Regions from separate parts of the Pantoea jilinensis genome, predicted to be linked through region 2. Evidence: predicted binding sites of a transcription regulator. Region 2 holds the regulator's gene; the other holds the start of a gene.
What was found. The regulator CRP, encoded in region 2, controls carbon source genes, mostly activating them, when cyclic AMP is high. The targets are predictions, from matches to a motif close to ATGTGANNNNNNTCACAT.

Region 1: the regulator CRP is predicted to act here: its motif matches at 960-977, upstream of KTJ90_RS18720 (PTS mannitol transporter subunit IICBA).

Annotation. Positions count from the first base shown of each region.
Region 1 is NZ_CP077746.1:3,988,348-3,995,735, forward strand. It holds gene KTJ90_RS18715 (DUF3053 domain-containing protein) at 14-730, shown strand; gene KTJ90_RS18720 (PTS mannitol transporter subunit IICBA) at 1,163-3,097, shown strand; gene mtlD (mannitol-1-phosphate 5-dehydrogenase) at 3,193-4,341, shown strand; gene mtlR (mannitol operon repressor MtlR) at 4,406-4,951, shown strand; gene KTJ90_RS18735 (YibL family ribosome-associated protein) at 5,055-5,417, shown strand; gene KTJ90_RS18740 (VirK/YbjX family protein) at 5,427-6,395, opposite strand; gene sodA (superoxide dismutase [Mn]) at 6,597-7,214, opposite strand.
Region 2 is NZ_CP077746.1:420,502-427,889, forward strand. It holds gene KTJ90_RS01920 (YccS/YhfK family putative transporter) at 1-1,147, opposite strand, end outside; gene crp (cAMP-activated global transcriptional regulator CRP) at 1,205-1,837, opposite strand; gene KTJ90_RS01930 (OsmC family protein) at 2,141-2,545, shown strand; gene KTJ90_RS01935 (phosphoribulokinase) at 3,059-3,928, opposite strand; gene KTJ90_RS01940 (YheU family protein) at 3,990-4,208, opposite strand; gene KTJ90_RS01945 (hydrolase) at 4,213-5,229, opposite strand; gene KTJ90_RS01950 (LysE family translocator) at 5,287-5,889, shown strand; gene KTJ90_RS01955 (LacI family DNA-binding transcriptional regulator) at 5,891-6,871, opposite strand; gene tauA (taurine ABC transporter substrate-binding protein) at 7,108-7,388, shown strand, end outside.

The sequences.
Region 1 (7,388 bases), 450 kb from region 2:
AGGAGTTGACCCAATGGCTTCAGGACTTACACGCCTTATGGCACGCGGCGGCATTATGCTCGCTGGCGCGCTCATCGTGCTGCAACTCACCGCATGCGGTGACAAAGAAGGCGAGCAGCGTAAAGCATTTATTGATTTCCTCCAGAATACCGTGATGCGCAGTGGCGAGCATCTCCCTAGCCTCAGCGAAAACCAGAAGCAAAGCTTTGGCAACTTCGCCAGCGATTACGCCATCATGTACGGCTTTTCGCAGCAGGCGAACAAAGCCGTTGAACAGGGGATGCGTCCGGTGGTGGATGAACTGTCTGCCATTCGCGTTCCGCAGGATTATCTCAGCCGTCGTGATTCCCTGCGTCAGGCCACGAGCGCACTGGTCATTGTTACCCAGCAGATTGAGAGCGCAAAAATGCAGGCGGACAGCAGCAAAGCGGCCCTAAAGCAGACGGATGATCTGAAAAAAGTCTACGACACCGCCTATAACAAAGTGGTGACGGTACCCGCCAATCAGCTGATTCCGCTGCTGCCTAAACTTCAGGCGCTGAGCCAGGCTGCCGTGCAGACCGGCGAATTCCTGCAAACTCAGGGTACCCGCGTCAGCTTCAATGATGGCGGCGTGCAGTTCCCGACGCAGGATCAGGCTTCACAATACAACGCGATAATGAGCACGTTATCCGCGAATGCACAGGCGCTTCCTCAGGCACAAGCGGCCGTTCAGGGTGGCCTGCAGTAAATCTGCTTTATGGGCAGGCGTAGGTCGCCTGCCCGTCTCCACGCCTTTTCTAATCTCATCCGATAGCCTGTCGAATGAAGTGTGATCTGGCGCATTTTCGACCAAAAATAGTTTGTGATCTGAGTCACATTTATATAACAAACCCCCGCCCTTTTAGTGTGATCAAACTCACAGATAATCAGCTATCACGCGTAAAAACCAGGCAAAACAACACGTAACCGTTATAAAAATGTGATCAATGTCACGCTAATCACCCCTGCCACCACCCTTAATCAGTGATATAGATCACACTTTTCCCGCGTGCTACGCAGTGCCAAATTCGCGTGATAGAGTCCGCGTGCATACAGTAATACCACCGGCTGCGAGTCGGGGTGGCTAAACAAAAACAAACGCGCTCTCCTATTGCAGCGCGTCTCAATAAGGGGTGGGTTTATGTCCTCATCAGTGAAGGTCAAAGTACAGAGCTTTGGTCGCTTTCTGAGTAATATGGTGATGCCAAACATCGGGGCGTTCATCGCCTGGGGTATCATCACCGCGCTGTTTATTCCAACTGGCTGGATCCCGAACGAAACGCTGGCCAAACTGGTTGGCCCAATGATCACCTACCTGCTGCCACTGCTGATCGGTTTTACCGGTGGGCGTCTGGTGGGCGGCGATCGTGGCGGTGTGGTCGGTGCAATTACGACAATGGGTGTGATTGTCGGTGCGGATATGCCGATGTTCCTCGGTGCAATGATTGCCGGTCCACTGGGCGGCTGGGCAATTAAGTCGTTTGACCGGGCGATTGACGGCAAAATCAAAAGCGGCTTCGAGATGCTGGTTAACAACTTCTCGGCCGGTATTATCGGGATGATTCTGGCACTGCTGGCGTTCCTGGCGATTGGTCCGCTGGTAGAAGGTCTGTCACACATTCTCGCCGCAGGCGTGAATCTGATGGTGCAGAACAACCTGCTGCCGCTGACCTCAATCTTCGTGGAACCGGCAAAAATCCTGTTCCTGAACAACGCCATCAACCACGGGATCTTCTCACCGCTGGGTATCCAGCAAGCCAGTGAGGCGGGCAAGTCGATCTTCTTCCTGATCGAAGCCAACCCGGGTCCGGGTATGGGCGTGCTGATGGCCTACATGTTCTTTGGTCGTGGTAGTGCTAAACAGTCTGCAGGCGGTGCGGCAATTATCCACTTCCTTGGCGGCATCCATGAGATCTACTTCCCGTATGTGCTGATGGCGCCTCGCCTGCTGCTGGCGGTCATCCTGGGAGGCATGACGGGTGTCTTCACACTGACCGTGCTGAACGGTGGCCTGGTCTCGCCTGCTTCACCGGGTTCAATCCTGGCGGTGCTGGCGATGACACCAAAGGGTGCCTACTTTGCGAACATCGCTGCCATTGCTGCCGCTTTCGCCGTCTCCTTCGTAGTTTCCGCTATCCTGCTGAAAACCAGCAAGGTTAAAGAAGATGACGATATCGAAGCCGCGACTCAGCGCATGCATGAGATGAAAGCGCAGTCGAAAGGCCAGAGCGTGGCGGGTGCACCCGTCGCCAGCGATGCGATGAGCGTCGAGCTGCATCACGTGCGCAAAATTATCGTCGCCTGTGATGCCGGTATGGGCTCAAGCGCCATGGGTGCAGGTGTTCTGCGTAAGAAAGTGCAGGATGCAGGTCTGAGCAATGTGTCGGTGACGAATACCGCGATCAATGCCCTGCCAGGCGATGTCGATCTGGTGATTACCCATCGTGATCTGACAGAGCGTGCTATTCGCCAGGCTCCGCATGCGCAGCACATCTCGCTGAATAACTTCCTCGACAGTGCGCTCTACAGCACGCTGACCGAACGTCTGGTTGCCGCTAATCGCAGCGACGTGCATCGTCAAACGGTCACCACTGCGCTCTCTGACAGTTACGATGAAGGCAACGCACACCTGTTTAAACTGGGTGCAGATAACGTCTTCCTCGGCCTGACCGCCAGCAACAAAGAACAGGCGATTCGTTTTGCTGGTGAACAGCTGGTGAAAGGCGGTTATGTAGAGCCAGAATATGTTGACGCGATGCTGGCGCGTGAAAAACTGACGCCGACCTACCTCGGTGAGTCGATTGCGGTGCCGCACGGGACCGTTGAAGCGAAAGATCGCGTGCTGAAAACTGGCGTGGTGTTCTGTCAGTATCCGGCAGGCGTCCTGTTTGGCGAAGAGCCAGACGACGTCGCGCGCCTGGTGATTGGTATTGCTGCCCGTAATAACGAGCACATTCAGGTGATTACCAGCCTGACCAATGCGCTGGATGATGACAGCGTGATTGAGAAGCTGGCGAACACCACCCGCGTGCAGGAAGTGCTGGATCTGCTGTCAGGCAAGCCTGCCGTCGCGTAATTCAGAGCAATTCTTTCCCTGGGGCGGTCATGCCCGTCCCGATTTCCTGGGGCGGGTTTGCCCGCCCCATCGTCATTTGATATGGGTCAAAAATTATGAAAGCGTTACATTTCGGAGCAGGAAACATTGGTCGCGGCTTTATCGGCAAATTACTGGCTGATGCAGGTATCGAACTGGTTTTTGCTGATGTGAATCAGACGGTGCTGGATGCACTGAACGCGCGTCATGAGTATCCCGTTCATGTGGTTGGCGAACAGGCCAAAGTGGAAACCGTTAAAGGCGTCAGTGCCGTAAACAGCACCAGCGATGAGATCATCACCCTGGTCTCTGACGTCGATCTTGTTACCACCGCCGTGGGTCCGCAGATTCTGGAGCGTATTGCCGCCAGTGTGGCAAAAGGTCTGGCAAAACGCAGCGACAACGGTAACACCCGTCCATTAAATATCATCGCCTGTGAGAATATGGTGCGCGGCACCAGCCAGCTAAAACAGCATGTGCTGAAGGCGCTGCCGGCGCAGTATCACGCCTGGCTGGAAGAGCATGTCGGCTTTGTGGATTCCGCTGTCGATCGCATCGTGCCCCCTTCTGAAGCAGGCAGCACCGATCCACTGGAAGTGACCGTTGAAACCTTTAGCGAATGGATCGTCGATCAAACCCAGTTTAAAGGTGACCTGCCAGCCATTCCTGGCATGGAACTGACCGACAATCTGATGGCCTTTGTTGAGCGTAAACTCTTCACCCTGAACACCGGTCACGCCATTACCGCCTACCTCGGCCAGCTGGCGGGTCACCAGACCATTCGTGACGCCATCCTTGATGAAAAAATCCGGGCCGTAGTGAAAGGCGCAATGGAAGAGAGTGGCGCGGTACTGATTAAACGTTACGGTTTTGACGCGGAAAAACATGCGGCCTATATCCAGAAAATACTGGGTCGTTTTGAAAATCCTTATCTGAAAGATGATGTTGAGCGCGTAGGCCGTCAGCCGCTGCGTAAACTCAGCGCGGGCGATCGCCTGATTAAGCCCACGCTGGGCACAATGGAGTATGGTTTACCGCACGCCAGCCTGGTGCAGGGTATTGCTGCTGCCATGCACTATCACAGCGATCAGGACCCGCAGGCACAGGAACTGGCCGCGCTGCTGGCAGAAAAAGGCCCGCAGGCTACGCTGGCTGAGATTTCAGGACTGGATGCCGACAGCGAAGTGGTGGCTTCTGTGGTGAGCGCCTGGCACGCTATGGCATAATGCGCACGTGTTAGTGACGCAAGCCGGGCGCAGTTCGCCTGCGCCCAACGGCGGTATTGAACCCATGCAGGCAATAATGGAAGAGAAGCAGGCTTTTGAGAACCGGGTGCTTGAGCGCCTGAACGCCGGTCGTTCGGTGAGAAGCTTTCTGATCGCCGCCGTTGAGCTATTGGCTGAAGCCGTCAATCTGCTGGTGCTGCAGGTGTTCCGCAAAGATGACTATGCGGTTAAATATGCCGTAGAACCGCTGCTGCTGGGTAATGGCCCTTTGGGCGAACTCTCGGTTCGCCTGAAGCTGATTTACGGACTTGGCGTCATCAGCCGGCACGAATATGAAGATGGTGAACTGCTGCTGGCACTGCGCGAAGAGCTGAATCACGACCACGGCGATTATCGTTTTACTGACGACGAGATTCTCGGCCCGTTTGGGGAACTGCACTGTGTCACGGCCTGGCCGCCCGCGCCGGTGTTTAATACTGAAGATCCCGAGCTGCGCAGTATGCAGCAGCAGCGCTATCTGCAGATGGTGCGCTCCACCATGGTCCTGTCACTCACCGAGCTGATCGCGCGCATCAGTATGAAGCAGGCGTTTAAAAAGTCCGGTAGCTGATCCTGTCAGGCGCCATCACGGCGCCTTTTTCGTCTTAACCTGAACGGGAATATGCGCCAGATTTGGTGTATCCTTGCCCTGTTTTCCTCAACGAGTTGTTGTCATGAAAGAGCAAGAAAAGAACGAAATCAAACTTCTCAGCGATAAGCTGGACGCATTGAACCGCAAAGAACCGCAGCTACTTGAATCGGGTGATGTCGAGAAACTGGGCGCGTTGCTGAAAGAGAAAGAAGCGCTGGTCATTGAGATTGAGCGCCTGCGCGGTCAGCGGGTTGAAAAACTCAGTGCCGAAGCGCAGAAGCTGCAGAAAATGGGCTTCAGCCGCGAAATTACCAAGAAAGAGCAGGCAAATCTGGGCGCGCTGAAAAAAAGCGTGCGCGGCCTGGTGGTGGTGCATCCAATGACCGCGCTGGGACGTGAGATGGGTCTGACAGCGATGACCGGCTTCGCTAAAACCGCATTCTGACGGAGTCGATCAGGCAGCTGCCTGATCGACATCGGCTTTGCGTTCGCCAGCGGCGGCGTACACCTGCTCCGCCAGCGCATCCAGCAGTTCATAGCGACGGCGATACTCTGCCCGCTTCTTACTGGCGATCTCCTCCAGTGTCTTGCGCGGCAGGCTCAGCGGCAGAGTAAACATCCCATCTTTGCGCGCTTCACCGCTCAGCGACAGCCAGAATTCACTGTAGCTGGCAAAGAACTTATCCCCTTTGCTATGGCGATAACGCAGACTGCGGAAGACATGTGTCTCATCACCTACCGCCAGAATATTTTCCACACCGCACTGCTTCGCAACAATAAATACCGCTTCCATTAACAGCCGCTTTGGAAAGAGACCGTGAGCCGCTTTGGTCGCCTCGCGGATCATCTCATTATTGATATGTTTCCGCGGCCCCTGTAGTCCACCAATTAACAGGGTGCGCTGGCTATTTTCGTTGAGAATAGAAAATGAGAGCGACGCAATAATTTCGTCGTTATAACGCAATACCAGTGTCACTTCCCCTTCCCGGTCGAAATAACCAGAGCTGCACGAGAGGATAAAGTTTTCGCCATTTTTACCGGTCAGTGTGGCCAGTGGATTATCCGTAGCGCTTTGCAACAGCTGGCGCAGCATAGGATTTTCCAGATTATTCATCAGGCTGTAATGATCAAGTATCGCCTGCGCACGTGCTGCAATGCTCAGTCCTGAACGCAGATAGGGCCGGTGCAGCTTAGCGGGCAACAATCCCTGCGTGCTCATCAGCAGCGGGAGTTGCGGTAAATGCGACAACGCGTGCAGATAATGCAGCGTCGTCAGTGGCGATATTAAGGTTCTTAACACAAATTTCAGGCGGAAACGTTTACTTTTCCAGAGTTTATCCGGAACATATTTCCCGCTAATTAACTGAAAAAAAAGAGAAGCAGAGGATTCGGTCGTATTTTCCTGAGTAGTTATAATTGACATAGTCAGCGACACACAATGAGTTAAACAAGAATGTCACTGAAAATAACATAGTCAATATCAACGGCAGGTTAATGCGGAATAACATTAAAACTCATATCTGATGACTTCGGGTCCGAATCTGGAATACACAAAATAGAGATAAAAAAAACCGGCGAAATAAATTTCACCGGTTTATCTTCATTGCGTTTACGCTTTGTTAACTTACTGAGCAGCAGCGAAGCGGGCTGCCGCTTCGTCCCAGTTAACCACGTTCCAGAACGCTTTGATGTAGTCAGGACGCTTGTTCTGATACTTCAGATAGTAAGCGTGTTCCCACACATCCAGACCGATGATCGGGAAGCCAGAAACGCCGGCAACCGCTTCACCCATCAGCGGGTTATCCTGGTTTGCGGTAGAAACCACAGCCAGTTTGTCGCCTTTCTTAACCAGCCATGCCCAGCCAGAACCGAAACGGGTCGCAGCGGCTTTCTCGAACTCTTCCTGGAATTTTTCCACGCTACCGAAATCTTTCTCGATAGCCGCTTTCAGGTCACCCTGCAGCGTGGTACCGGTTTTCAGGCCTTTCCAGAACAGGCTGTGGTTAGCGTGACCGCCTGCGTTGTTACGCAGTGGGCCTTTTTTGTCTGCTGGCAGCTGATCCAGTTTGGTGATCAGCTCTTCTACCGGCAGATTAGCAAATTCAGTACCTTCCAGCGCGGCGTTAGCGTTGTTCACATAGGTCTGGTGGTGTTTGGTGTGATGGATCTCCATCGTCTGCTTGTCGAAATGCGGTTCCAGTGCGTCGTATGCGTAAGGCAGGGATGGCAGTGAATAACTCATGTTCTTCCTCTCCATTTAGTTTGAGCAGCACGACGAATTCGGGACGTGCCGCGTAAGCAGTCGAATCATTATAGTTAAATTCATGTAGCGTAAAAGGGTAATCAATGCCCTATTAACCATAAGGATTTGCGAAAGCCGGCATTAGCAACCCGTTGTTTTTACAGTGTGCTGATG
Region 2 (7,388 bases):
ACAGCGCCAGTGCACTGCCCAGCATCAGCATTACCGCAAAGCGTCCGGCGGTGCGCAGCGCTGACGAGCGAAAAGAGAGATAACTGCGCAGCGCCGGTAACAGCGGCAGACGGCGCTGACGATCCGCCATCAGATCACGCTGATACAGCGGTTTCTGCGTGCGCAGCACCCGCGCAATGCGGTTGAAGTGGTAAAGACAGAAGTTACCCACCGGATTGTCGGGATGCTGATGGGCGATCTTCTCCAGCGCGCCAAGCTGTTTGTCCATCGCAAAGCGATCGGGTAGCTGATGATAAAGGATGTTATCCGCCAGCACCCGTAGCCGGGCCGAAATGGTTTTGGCATTCCAGCGGATCACCGCTTCGGCATGGCTCTGTTCGACCAGCTTCTGCACCTCTTCCGGCCGATGCAGACTAACCGAGATGTGTTCCTGCAGATCCAGCGCCACCTGAAAGGCGCGCGTCAGCCGCTTATGGCTGTGATCGCGGCTTGCCGACAGCATGTGCATCTGCTGATAGCAGGTGTTAATCAGATCGACCACTTTCTGCTGACGCGCCAGCAGCGGCGGCAGTGCCTTTTCCGGGTCGGTCAGCTGCGTCAGCAGGGTGTATTTGGCGTCGCAGTAGTTAGCCAGCTCGCGGTAGATCAGGCTGAGGCTTTCGCGCATCGGCTGCTCTTTCCACAGCCAGAACCAGAACCAGTTAAACAGCCCATACCAGAGCGTGCCGCCGATGTAGAGCAGCGGGGTAACATAGATGGGCATGCGGCCAATGAGGCTCAGGGTAAAAATGGCGGCGATAAGCGTGCCGGGCAGCAGACGACCATGCAGCGGGCTGATCTCACCCGTCACGCCGAGCAGCAGGGGCATGGCGAACAGGATGAGCGGCAGCGGAATGGCATGCAGGGTGAGCCACTGAATCAGGAAGCTGCCGAGGGCAAACAGGCTGCCACCCACAATCAGGCGTTTGAAAAAGCGTTTATGCGGGGTATCCAGACCGGCAATATTGCAGCAGGCAGGCACTAACGAGAACAGCAGACCTTTTTGCAGGTCGCCAGCCAGCCAGCCCAGCGCGACGGGCAGACAAAGCACCAGCGTTTGCCGCAAGGCGTAGTTGACTTCAGGATGGTAAATAATTCGACGCCACATCGGCCCAACACAAACAATAACGGCGTGATGTTGCCATCACGCCGTGGGTGACAGGAATTAGCGGGTGCCGTAAACGACGATGGTTTTGCCGTGTGCGGAGATCAGGTTCTGATCTTCCAGCATCTTCAAAATACGGCCCACGGTTTCGCGTGAACAACCCACAATCTGGCCAATTTCCTGACGAGTGATTTTAATTTGCATGCCGTCGGGATGCGTCATGGCATCTGGCTGCTTCGCCAGGTTGAGCAGGGTCTGTGCAATGCGTCCGGTGACGTCGAGGAAAGCGAGGTTACCCACTTTTTCAGACGTGACCTGCAGGCGACGCGCCATCTGCGAGGAGAGTCGCATCAGGATGTCGGGATTAACCTGAATCAGCTGACGGAATTTCTTGTAAGAAATCTCCGCCACTTCGCACGCGCTTTTCGCACGTACCCAGGCGCTGCGCTCCTGGCCTTCTTCGAACAGGCCAAGCTCACCAATGAAATCGCCCTGATTCAGGTAGGAAAGAATCATCTCTTTGCCTTCTTCATCTTTAATCAGAACCGCGACGGAACCTTTCACGATGTAGTAAAGCGTTTCTGCTTTTTCACCTTGGTGAATCAGCGTACTTTTGGATGGATACTTGTGAATATGGCAATGGGACAGGAACCATTCGAGTGTAGGGTCTGTTTGCGGTTTGCCGAGAACCATTCGCTATTATCCTCTGTTGTAATCGTGCCCAAAATACAGGGGGCAGTTTTCCCTGTCAGGCGGTGAAAGCTTCAAGCGTTTCCCTTTCAGGAAATTATTCGGGCCGCATCAGGCGCAGTGCGCATCATTCTTCCCGGCTTCGCCATCGGGTGACGAAAAATATTTTCAGCACTGTTTGTAGCACAGCTTTTGCCGACTGTCTTGTGTTGTCTCGCTTCAGCTACAGGCGGATTTCTCTGGATTGCTGTTTACCAGGCGAAAGCGTACTCTGGCGACAAAACAGCGTATTCCGGAGCAAAAATCATGCAGGCAAGAGTGAAGTGGGTAGAAGGACTGACATTCCTCGGAGAATCCTCATCCGGCCATCAGATACTGATGGATGGAAATTCGGGCGATAAAGCGCCCAGCCCAATGGAGATGGTGCTGATGGCGGCCGGCGGATGCAGCGCGATTGACGTGGTATCAATTCTGCAAAAAGGCCGTAACGATGTGGCTGATTGTGAAGTAAAACTGACCTCAGAACGTCGTGAAGAGGCGCCGCGAATCTTTACGCACATCAACCTGCATTTTATCGTGAGTGGTAAAGCGCTCCAGGATAAAGCGGTCTCACGCGCGGTGGATCTTTCTGCTGAAAAATATTGTTCGGTGGCCATCATGCTGGGTAAAGGCGTGACGATTACGCATAGCTATGAAGTGATTGAGCTGTAACAGGCTGAAGGGCATTTTAAAGTCGCGGGCCAATTCGGAGTCGGTCTGGTGTCGTGCCGTTCCTGCATAGAGAGTCCGCTTTAAGACTATGCCCGCGCTATTACGCACCTCATCCCTGAGGTGCGCCCATACCGGGCCAACGCTTTGCGTTGTTTAAAAACGCTCCCGGCGTTTTTGTCCCAGTCGCGGGACGCTTTCCTCTTCTGACCCTGTTCCCGGCGTGTTGAGCTTAGGTGTTGCTGTAAGATTCTTTGTCACCAGGTTTTTTCAGTGGCGACCTTTCTGAAAACGGATGTGGTTGCCGGACGTGAAGCGAAGGGAGCATATGCCTGTAGCAAAGCATAGCGGGCCAGGGATGGCCCGCGCTGAGCCTGCCAGGGATGGCGGTTTTGCGTCTTTGCGAAAGGTGTATGCTCCCTGAAGCCAGCTCAGCAGTAAGCCTTTCCCCGCAGAAATGCCAGTTTTACATCTTTGCGAAAGGCCTCTGCTCTCTGCGTTTTTTTTGCTGACCTCTTACTCTATCCGCTTACCTTCCATCAGCCGCTTCACCAGCGGACCCATGATCAGCTCCATCGCCAGACCCATTTTGCCGCCGGGCACGACCAGCGTATTGATGTGCGAGATAAACGAACCCTGCAGCATCGCCAGCAGGTAGGGGAAGTCGATATCTTCCAGCGCCTGGAAATGAATCACCACAAGGCTCTCATCCAGTGACGGAATGGCGCGGGCAGCGAACGGGTTTGAGGTGTCGACGGTCGGGACGCGCTGAAAGTTGATGTGGGTGCGCGAGAACTGTGGCGTGATGAAATTGATGTAATCTTCCATCGAACGCACCACGGAATCCATCACTGCTTCGCGTGAATGACCGCGCTCGCCGGTGTCGCGCACCAGCTTCTGAATCCACTCCAGGTTAACAATGGGCACAACGCCCACCAGCAAATCAACCTGTTCCGCCACGTTATGCTGCGCCGTCACCACGCCGCCGTGCAGTCCTTCATAGAACAGAATGTCAGTGTTCTGCGGCAGCGGCTGCCAGGGCGTAAAGGTGCCGGGCACCTGATTCCACGGTACGGCTTCATCGTAGGTGTGCAGATATTTACGCGACTGGCCCTGTCCGCTTTGACCATACTCTTTAAAGCTCTGCTCCAGCAGACCAAAGTCATTGGCTTCCGGGCCAAAGTAGCTGACGTGACGTCCTAAATCGCGCGCCTTACGAATCGCCATATCCATTTCAGGGCGGGTAAAGCGGTGAAAGCTGTCGCCTTCAAGCTCAGCAGCATGAAGATCGAGCTGCTGAAAGATTTTACGAAACGCGAGGCTGGTGGTGGTGGTTCCTGCACCGCTGGAACCGGTCACCGCGATAATGGGATGACGTGCAGACATAGAAAAGCTCCCTGTGAGGTCGGGCGATGAGCATTGTTATCATGAAATGATGCCGGGTGCATCAGCCACGAAATTCTTTGCGCGGCATGATATTGACCGATTCATGCAGTTCCGACCACACCAGCACCACTTCACCGGTTTCCAGCTGGCGTCGCACATCAGCTACCTTGTCCAGGAGGCTGCGTTCCTGCTCGCCATAGTCTGTGCCTTCACGCAGCACAAAGGTTTCAATCAGATTTTCAAGGGTCTCAGGTGAGACCTGTTGCCAGGGAATAATCACAAGATCAGTTATCCAGAAAAGGGGCGATCCACTGCGGGATGCGCTGTTCCAGCCACATTTCAGGCTGGCGTAGCGTTCCGCCGACAAAACCGACGTGGCCGCCGTAGGGTGTCAGTTGATAAGTAATAGTGGCAGATAATTGGCTGCTGTGCGGGATCACCTCATCACTCATAAAGGGATCGTCTTTGGCGTGGATAATCAGCAGCGGTTTCTCTGTGTGTTTCAGCCAGGGCATGGCGCTGGCACGATGATAGTAATCTGCTGCATCGACAAAACCGTGGGCGCGGGCTGTAATCGCATCATCAAAATCGCGCAGTCGCCGCATCGCTTTGAGCTGTGCCAGATTAACCGGCAGGGTGTCCGGCCAGGCATGCAGTTTGCGGCGGGCATTTTTCTTGAGCTGCGCCAGCAGGTAGTACTGATAGAAGCGCGAGAAGCCGCGTTCCAGTTTCACGCTGCACGGTTCCAGCAGCAGCGGGGCGGAGACAATCACGGCGGCATCTACCTCCGCTGCGGCACCCTGCTGGCCGAGCAGGCAGCCCAGCATGTTGCCGCCCAGCGAGAAACCCACGGCGGCGGTAGGCACATGACCCCAGCGGGTGCGCAGCCAGCGCAGGAAGAAGCGGGCATCTTCAGTTTCGCCGGAGTGATAGATGCGGTTCAGCCGGTTAGGTTCGCCGCTGCAGCCGCGAAAATGCATCACTACTGCCAGCCAGCCGCGTGCGCGGCAGATCGCCATCAGGCCATGAATATAGGGACTCTGAAAGCTGCCCTCCAGTCCATGAAACAGCACCACGCGCGGTTTATGCTGCGCCAGCTGCGGATCTTCGCTCCAGGCGAGATCGACGAAATCGCCATCGGGCAGATCGAGACGCTGCCAGTGAGGAGCGAAGGTGATACGGCGACGTAACAGGCGCGGCAGCATCGTCTGCAGATGCGCGTTACGCAGCGTGTCAGGTGGTCTGAACTGCTCGTTTTCCGGGCCGGTAAATTTCATGTGGTAAAAGCTTGTCTGTTCCATATCACACTGTTAGCTTCGATAAGTTTTTTATTGCAGGGTAAGGAGTACCCGATTGCCATGGAACTGAGTCTTTTCTTATCAATGTTGGGATTTCTGTGGGTCGCGGCCATTACGCCAGGCCCCAATAATATGTTACTCACCGCCTCGGGCGCTAATTTTGGCTTTCTGCGCACGATTCCGCTGATGATCGGCATCATGATCGGCATGCAGGTGATGCTGCTGATGGTGGCCTTTGGCGTAGGCGGTTTGATCCTGCTCTATCCCTCGCTGCATCTGATGCTGAAAATCGCCGGTAGCCTCTATCTGCTCTGGCTGGCGTGGAAGATAGCCACCGCCAGCTATGCAAAGCTGGAAACTGACCAGGCACCGGATGCGCCAATGCCGTTCTGGCAGGGCGGGCTGCTACAGCTGATCAACCCCAAAGCCTGGCTGATGGCGCTGGGCGCGGTCGCCAGCTTCAGTCTGGCCGGTGATGCGTATCGTCATTCCGTGATGGCCATAAGCGTCGGTATGTTTCTGGTTAATCTGGTGTCGGGCGTCATCTGGATGGGATTTGGCGCGATGATTGGTCGCATTCTGCGCAGTCGCCGCGCCTGGAGAATATTTAACCTCGCCATGGGGCTGCTGACCGCTGCCTGCGTGCTATTAATCTGGCACTGAGTCAGCTGGATGCGCGTTCAACGCGCGTCCAGGGCAGCACCTCACGCATCACCGGCGCGTTCGGGTTGCGGATCTTCTGCAGCAGCAGCTGCACACTGCGCGCGCCCAGTTGGTTCATCGGTTGCTCGATGGTGGTCAGTGGCGGATTGAGGCTGCGGGTAAACGACACACCATCAAACCCGACCACCGCCAGATCTTCCGGCACGCGCAGACCGGCTTCCAGCGCCGCATGCACCACGCCCACCGCCAGCACGTCTGACACCGCAAACACTGCGTCCGGCGGTTCCGGTAGCGCCATGAGTTCTCTCAGTGCCTGGCTGCCCGCCTCACAGGAGATCTCGTAGGTATAGGAGATGCCGGACCATGCATATCCCAGCTCCTCAATTGCCTGCCGGTAACCCTTTTCCCGATGATGTGAGTACAGGTAACGCATATCGCCATTGACCAGCCCGATGCGTTTACGCCCTTTCCCGGCGAGATAATGGACGGTGTCGCGGGCTGCCTCCTGGTGATCAATGCTGACTGAGGAGGCGGGGATATCCGGATCAAATTCACAGCACTGCACCCAGGGCGCACCGGCGATCAGCGCCTGTAAATCCGGTAAGCCTGAAGCAGCATCCATGGTAATAACGCCATCCACCACTTTTCCGGTCAGCAGCGAAAGATAGGCGGCTTCACGCTGAAGCTGCGAGGCGGAGTTGCAAAGCAGAATGTGATAGCCGTGCAGTTCTGCTTCGGCTTCAATGCCCTGAACCACGCGCGAACAGAAGGGGTTGGTAATATCCGAGATCAGCACCAGCAGCATGTGGCTTTGCGCCGTCCGCAGCTGACGCGCCAGTAAGTTGGGCTGATAGTCGCAGGCAGAGATTGCCGCCAGAACTTTCTCACGCGTATCGGGCTTTACGCCGGGATGCGCGTTGAGAACCCGCGATACCGTGGCTTTGGAAACGCCAGCCAGCTGAGCGACTTTCTCGATCGACATCGGATTCAAAGACCTTAACAGGCAATAATTGGGAACGCATATCAATAACACAGGCACAATGTGAGCGCCTGACATTTTTGCTTACTTTAGCTATTTTCAGCATTTGCGATTTTCAGCTTAGTTTTGCAGATAGTGATCTAAGAACTTATTTCTATTAGGGATAATTTTTAATTCCTTTATGAAACTATTGCGTGCAGAGACACTGCCTCCACGATAAAACCGGTGGGGTAGTGATCATGGCAGCAACACGTTTAACTTTCTTAGCCGCAGCGATGGCACTGCTGGCGTTTCGGGCTGATGCAGTCAATGTCACCGTCGCGTACCAGACCTCTGCCGAACCGGCGAAAGTGGCACAGGCTGATGACAGTTTTGCCAAAGAAAGCGGGGCCAGCGTCGACTGGCGTAAGTTTGACAGCGGTGCAGGCGTATTGCGCGCGCTGGCGTCCGGCGACGTCCAGATTGGCAATATCGGCTCCAGTCCGTTAGCGGTCGCAGCGGCGCAAAAGCTGCCAATCGA